Regions from separate parts of the Lysinibacillus sp. GbtcB16 genome, predicted to be linked through region 2. Evidence: riboswitches for the same ligand, from Rfam matches in the RefSeq annotation. Region 2 holds a riboswitch; the other holds the start of a gene.
What was found. Region 2 has a riboswitch for cobalamin ahead of KVT27_RS22240 (hypothetical protein). Riboswitches for the same ligand answer to the same signal wherever they lie in the genome.
Positions count from the first base shown of each region.

Region 1 (3,432 bases), on a different contig from region 2:
ATTGAACTGGAAACAAAGCGCTGGATTCACTTGCAGGAGGATCTTGATATGGATGTACTAGTTCATGGAGAATTTGAACGGACAGACATGGTCGAATATTTCGGTGAGAAATTGACGGGCTTTGCCTTTACTGAAAAAGCATGGGTTGTTTCGTATGGCTCTCGCTGTGTGAAGCCTCCGATTATTTATGGAGATGTTGCATGGTCTTCAGCCATTACCGTGAAAGAGTCTGCGTATGCCCAAAGCTTAACGAAGCGCTTTGTAAAAGGGATGCTGACGGGACCAGTGACCATTTTAAATTGGTCCTTTGTACGCGATGATATTTCTCGAAAAGATGTCGCTTATCAAATTGCATTAGCACTTCGCAAGGAAGTGGAAGCACTTGAAACGGCAGGCATCTCCATTATTCAAGTGGATGAACCAGCACTTCGAGAAGGGTTACCTCTTCGTAAAGAAGAATGGGGGACTTACTTAGACTGGGCGGTCAATGCCTTCAAGCTTGCTACATCGAGTGTTGAGGATGAAACACAAATTCATACACATATGTGTTACTGCGAATTTAACGATTTCATAGAACCCATTAGCGCGCTAGATGCAGATGTGATTTCCATTGAAACATCACGTAGCCATGGGGAGCTAATTTCTTCCCTCCAAGTAAATCCTTATACAAAAGGAATCGGATTAGGTGTTTACGATATTCATAGCCCACGTGTGCCGAGTGAAGGCGAAATGTTAGCCATTATGAGAGATAGTTTACAAGTTCTAGACAAACATCAATTTTGGGTTAATCCTGACTGTGGCTTAAAAACAAGGAAAGAGCCAGAAACAATCGCGGCTTTAGCTAATATGGTAGGCGCTACTAAAATATTACGTCAGGAAGTGAAGGAATCTATATCAAGATAACGAAAACGATGTAATAAAAGCAAAGATCAGGGTATCTACCTGGTCTTTTTGTATGGAGGTTTTATTATATTCAGAAAATAAAATTGACGTGAACATTTCAGCATGTTATGTTTATTACTAATTTCAAATATTGCATTACAAGTTTGAATGAACGTATTTTTCATTCAATTAAAAGGAAAATGGGTGTAAATCCCATGCTGTCCCGCAGCTGTAAATGAGGAGTTTTGTTTCGATTACCACTAAGTTCTATCTTGGGAAGGTGAAGCAAAATGATGATTCATAAGCCAGAATGCCTGCTTGTAAGAAGATTCATTGATGATCTACGAAAGATAGGGAGATGGATGGAAGCTTACGTATTTGTAGGTTTGTCTGTCCTTATTCTTGTGGAATAAGGTTTTTTTATGCCTTTTTCTATTCAATTTGTAGATATGAACAGGGAATAGAGATAGGAGACAAAAAATGAGATGGACAAAGTATTTACTGCCTTTCCTGCTTGTTTTGACCTTGAGCTTTCTTGCAGGTTGTACAAGCTCAGAAAAGGACAAAGGAAATTCAGCATCAACAGAACAAACAGATGAAAAAATGATTACGATTGGATGGCCATTAGATGTAGGGCCATTAAATCCACATACATATTTACCAAATCAGATGACTGCTCAAGCCATGGTTTATGAATCTTTAGTGGCGTATAACGATGATGGCACAATTACGCCAAAGCTAGCAGAAAGTTGGGACATCTCAGAGGATAAAACTGCCTATACGTTCCATTTACGCAAGGATGTTACCTACTCGGATGGGACTGCCTTTAATGCTGATAATGTGATTCGCAATTTTGATGCAGTATTAGCGAATCGTGACATGCATTCTTGGATGGGTATGGTCAATCATATTAAAGAGGTCGTCAAAGTAGATGATTCAACAATACGTTTGCAATTAGATGAACCGTATTACCCTGTGTTAAACGAATTAGCCTTTGTTAGACCATTCCGTTTTTTAGGGGATAATGGCTTCCCAGACGGCGATGCAACAAATGATTCCATCCAATCAGCTATTGGCACAGGTCCATGGGTATTAACCGACTATAAAAAAGATGAATATGCAGTATTTAGCCGTAACGAACAGTATTGGGGTGAAAAACCACTCGTAGATAAGATAAAGGTTAAGATCATTCCAGATTCGGAATCTCTTTCGTTAGCCTTTGAAAATGAAGAATTAGATGTCATTTATGGTCGAGGGATTATTAGCTTAGATAACTATACGTATTTAAGAGATAGTGGCAAATATAAAACCGCTACATCTGAGCCGTTGTCTACGAAAGCATTACTGTTCAATACACAGTCTGGGCCGTTAGCTGAGCTAAAGGTTCGACAAGCTATTCAATATGCTATCAATAAAGAACAAATGATAGACAGTATTACACATGGTACAGAAAAAGTGGCAAACACGCTATTCTGGGATGCAATTCCTTATGCCAATATTGATTTGGCGCCCATTATATATAATCCTGAAAAAGCGCAGAGATTGCTAGATGAAGCGGGCTGGACGCTACAGAAGGGTGAAAAAATTCGTTCGAAAAATGGCCAACCCCTTACATTAGATTTAATCTATATTGCTACTGATGCCATTCAAAAACCTATGGCGGAGTTAATGCAAGGCGAGCTAGCAAAAATAGGGGTACAGTTAAATATTGAAGGCGCAGATGTTATGGTCGGTCTGCAAAAATTAATGGATGATCAGGTTGATATTAACTTCTGGCGTACAAATGGACCGCCGACTGATCCACATAGCTTTGCAAATGAATCAGCTACACCAAATGCTAGTGGTGTATATGAAGCAAAATTAGGCTTACCAAATGCTCAAGAGATTGATACAAACATACATCAACTATTAGTTGGTACCGATGAAGAGGAACGTGTGCAGCTATATACGGATATTTTAACAATGTTCCACGATCAAGCATTATTCTATCCAATATCGTATGAAACGAATAATGTTATTTATCAACCATATATGAAGGATTTTGCACCACGTGCTTCTGAATATGACATTCCATATGCACAAATGGATAAAGAAAACTAAGTATGAAAGAGAGAGTGTGTCGAACCAGGACAACTCTCTTTTTATCATCGGATGAAATAGGAAGTGACGACATGTACGAATCGACTTGGATGTTTTGTGTAAAAAGAATTCTCACACTTCCATTTGTATTAGTAGGCGTATCTATTCTGACCTTTGTGTTTATTCGTTTCGTACCAGTAGAACCGGCAGAGGTCATCCTTCGACTCTCAAGAATTGCCCCAACACCAGAGGCTATACAAGCTTTACGAGAAGAATTAGGGACAGACAAGCCTTTTATCATGCAGTATCTGCTATGGGTAAAAGGCGTTTTACAGCTAGACTTTGGGACATCTTTTGTTAGTAAATTACCCGTGGCTCATGAGCTATTTGCTAAGCTACCCGCTACCATTGAATTAGCTATAGTAGCATTTATCCTAATTTTAACTTTTAGTATTCCATTAGGGGTTGTGA
Region 1 covers NZ_JAGXJV010000001.1:1,792,658-1,796,089, reverse strand. Annotated here, with positions in the region: gene metE (5-methyltetrahydropteroyltriglutamate--homocysteine S-methyltransferase) at 1-903, shown strand, start outside; cobalamin riboswitch at 1,026-1,218, shown strand; gene nikA (nickel ABC transporter substrate-binding protein) at 1,363-2,982, shown strand; gene nikB (nickel ABC transporter permease) at 3,054-3,432, shown strand, end outside.
Region 1: another riboswitch for cobalamin. It lies ahead of nikA (nickel ABC transporter substrate-binding protein); the one in region 2 lies ahead of KVT27_RS22240 (hypothetical protein).

Region 2 (3,432 bases):
TTTAGTCGTATCTTATTTAGCCAAGAGATTTCAAACTTGTTTAGATGAAAAGCATCCTACTCTCATTCGCTATGATATTATTGTATCTTTAAAAAAATTATATGATCAAACGAGTGATCCTAAATTATTAGACATAGCCCATCGCTTAATCAATGAAGAGCAAAATGTTAAATATAAAAAGAAATATAAGTCAGCCATCCGTTCTTAGTAACGAGATGGTGTTTTTTGTGCAAACCTTTGGTAATGAGGAGATTAGTCAACTATAATATATGAAAAAAACAAAAGGGGTTAGGGAATGAGCATTTATAATTATTTAGTACGAAAGCCGAATGGTGAAATTTTATCAATGGAAACTTTTCGAGGAAAAACAATGCTAATTGTTAACACGGCCAATCAATGCCGATTTACATATCAATTTGAAGACTTACAAAAAATGTACGATAAATATGGCAAAAATAATTTTGTCGTTCTAGGATTTCCTTGTGATCAGTTTGGCCATCAAAATCCTGAAGATGGAGAGGAAACTGCGCATCTTTGTAAGGTCAACTATGGAGTTACGTTTCCCATTTTTGAGCTAGTCCAAGTAAATGGTGAGACGACACATCCTTTATTTAATTATTTAAAACATGAAGTCGATTTTCGTGAATTTGGAAAAGCAAGCATGCAGGAGAAAATGCTTGCTGAGGCAATTGTTCAACTTGCTCCAAGCTTTTTAGATGGTCGTAATATTCGCTGGAATTTTACTAAATTCCTAGTAGATGCAAGCGGAAAAACCATAGCTCGCTTTGAGCCTACAGACTCACAGCTTGATATTGAGCAAGCAATTGAAAAAGTATTGTAGTAGAGTGATTTTATGGGAATTGAAATACGTCTAAAACGGCTATCATTTTTGTACGCAACTATTTTTTCCTATCAATCTATGATAAACTGCTTTACAAGTGAATTATTCTTGCAGAATAAAGGTGCTAGCTAGCATAATCGGGAATTCGGTATAAGCCGAAGCTGTTTCCGCAACTGTAAGTACAGCTATTATAAAGATGAACCACTGTTTCATAGGAAAATGGGAAGGTTCTTTATAGCTCTTATAAATTATATAGGAGCGTTGTACAAGCCAGGAGACCGACCTTTATTTGAACGTATAACAACTCTTCGGAAGCTAGGAGGATATACGGCAAATACATAGGCAGTGTCGTGTTTCTATGACAATCATTATGTTATTTTCGTCGTTCCTTTGCGTGAGGAGCGACGTTTTTTTATGTTCTATAAAAGTGAGGATTTTCATTAAGAAAAAGGGGGACAGCAGGTTGAAAAAAGATACACGTTATTCTTGTTATCCTTTTATGCGAGAGAGGGCTTCAACTGTCGATTTTGAGATTCGCACAGATAGTTTAACAACGCATTTAGGGGTTGCGCTAGCTATAGTAAAGAAAGAGGATGTCCAAGTTGTTGCAGATGATTTAATGCAGATTTTACCTATGGCTTATCATGTGAATGGCTCGGTTCGTGGGAAGCTAGCAGTTACAGATGAGGATCTATCCTGGTTAAGTGAGCGCTATGATTTTTATGTAAGTCATGTGAAGGAAGAGATTCAAAATTTTGTTTTACCTCAAGGAACAGAGGCTGCTGCTGCTTTACATCTTTGTCGTAGTGAGGCGAAAAAATCATATCGAACTTTACACAAGGTTTCGGAAGAACGAGAGGTACCGACTATTCTCTTCGATTATTTAGGCTTATTAGCCAATGTATGTTTTGTAATGGCTGTCTATACGAATCAACAAGCTGGAATAGCTGAAATTCCGTTTATGAGTAAATCATATCCAATGAAAAAGAAAAAGGTGAATAATAATGAAGAAACTATTTAATTTACAATGGCTATCGGTTTTATTGCTAGCGCTCGTTTTAGCAGGTTGTGGAACTGCGGAAGATACAAAAAATAAAAATGGTTCTCAAGATGAACAAAAGATTGAGCAAACAAGTTACAAAGTAACCGATGATCGTGGCGTAGAAATAGAGTTTAAGGAAGTGCCAAAAACAGTTGTGTCCTTACAACCAAGTAACACAGAAATTCTATTTGCATTAGGGGTTGGCGATAAAATTGTAGGTGCCACTGAATATGATACATATCCAGAAGCCGCCCAAAAAATCGAACGTGTTTCTGATACTGTGAATTATAACAGTGAGCGAATTTTAGCGTTAAAGCCAGATGTTGTTATTGCGTATACGATTGGTGAGAAGGATGCACTTAAGCCACTCGAGGATGCAGGAATTAAAGTATTTGTTATTCAATCAGCGGCTACATTTGATGATGTATATGGAGATATCGAACAAATTGCAGCTGTTATGGATGTTAAGGATAAAGGCAAGGCATTAAACGAGGAAATTAAAGCAAAAATCGCTGATGTGCAAACAAAGGTTAAGGAAGTAAAAACACCAAAAAATGTTTATTTAGAAATTAGTCCGAAGCCAGAAATATATACAGCAGGCTCTAGCACTTTCCAACAAGAAATATTAAATGCGGCAAATGTAAAGAATGTGTTTGCAGATTTAGATGGCTGGAAGCAAGTATCTGAGGAAGATGTAATTGCGAGAAATCCAGACGTCATTTTAACAACAGTCAACTATACAGAAAATCCAATTGGAGAAATCCTTGCTCGTGATGGGTGGAATACGGTAACAGCTATTCAAAACAAGGCAGTTCAGTCCCTTGACACAGATATCTCAAATCGTCCAGGTCCACGTATCGGTGAAGCAGTTGAGCTTGTTGCTAAAGCTGTGTATCCAGAGTTATATAAATAAGATCGTAGAAAATGCTAGTTGTTTATTACAGCTAGCATTTTTTATTTTATTACCTAGTGTGAAAATTGGTATTCATGTAGTTTGTTCGATAGAATAAAGGTAAGAACGCTTATTAATATAGGGAGGTGTAGTTCAGTGAAGCAAGTACAAAAAAATATTCCGTTTGAGGCCGTTTATAATTTCCGAGATATGGGGGGATATCAAACGAGAGATGGGCGTGTTATAAGAAATGGCTTATTTTATCGCTCTGCCGCACTTGGTAAAATGACATCGACAGATAAAGAATTATTTGAAACATTAGGTATTAAAACAATTTTTGATTATCGTGACACAAATGAAGTACAACATAATCCTAATCCTGTGTTTCCACAAACTCGATATATTCAAATCCCTGCGAAGGGAAAGCATGCATTTGAAATGCCAACCAATACAGGTGGTAGAGAATTTTATAAAGTAGTTAACGCTGATATGTTCAAGGAATTTTATGCACAAATGCCTTTTCATAATCCCTCTTTTAAAGAATTAATGACGACTATACAAGACCCTGATAATTTAGGGCTAGTCCATCATTGCGCAGTTGGAAAAGACCGAACAGGAATTGGCGGAGCTCTTATTTTATTGGCTTTAGACGTACCT
Region 2 covers NZ_JAGXJV010000017.1:12,662-16,093, reverse strand. Annotated here, with positions in the region: gene KVT27_RS22250 (hypothetical protein) at 1-208, shown strand, start outside; gene KVT27_RS22245 (glutathione peroxidase) at 296-841, shown strand; cobalamin riboswitch at 944-1,142, shown strand; gene KVT27_RS22240 (hypothetical protein) at 1,305-1,862, shown strand; gene KVT27_RS22235 (ABC transporter substrate-binding protein) at 1,846-2,796, shown strand; gene KVT27_RS22230 (tyrosine-protein phosphatase) at 2,932-3,432, shown strand, end outside.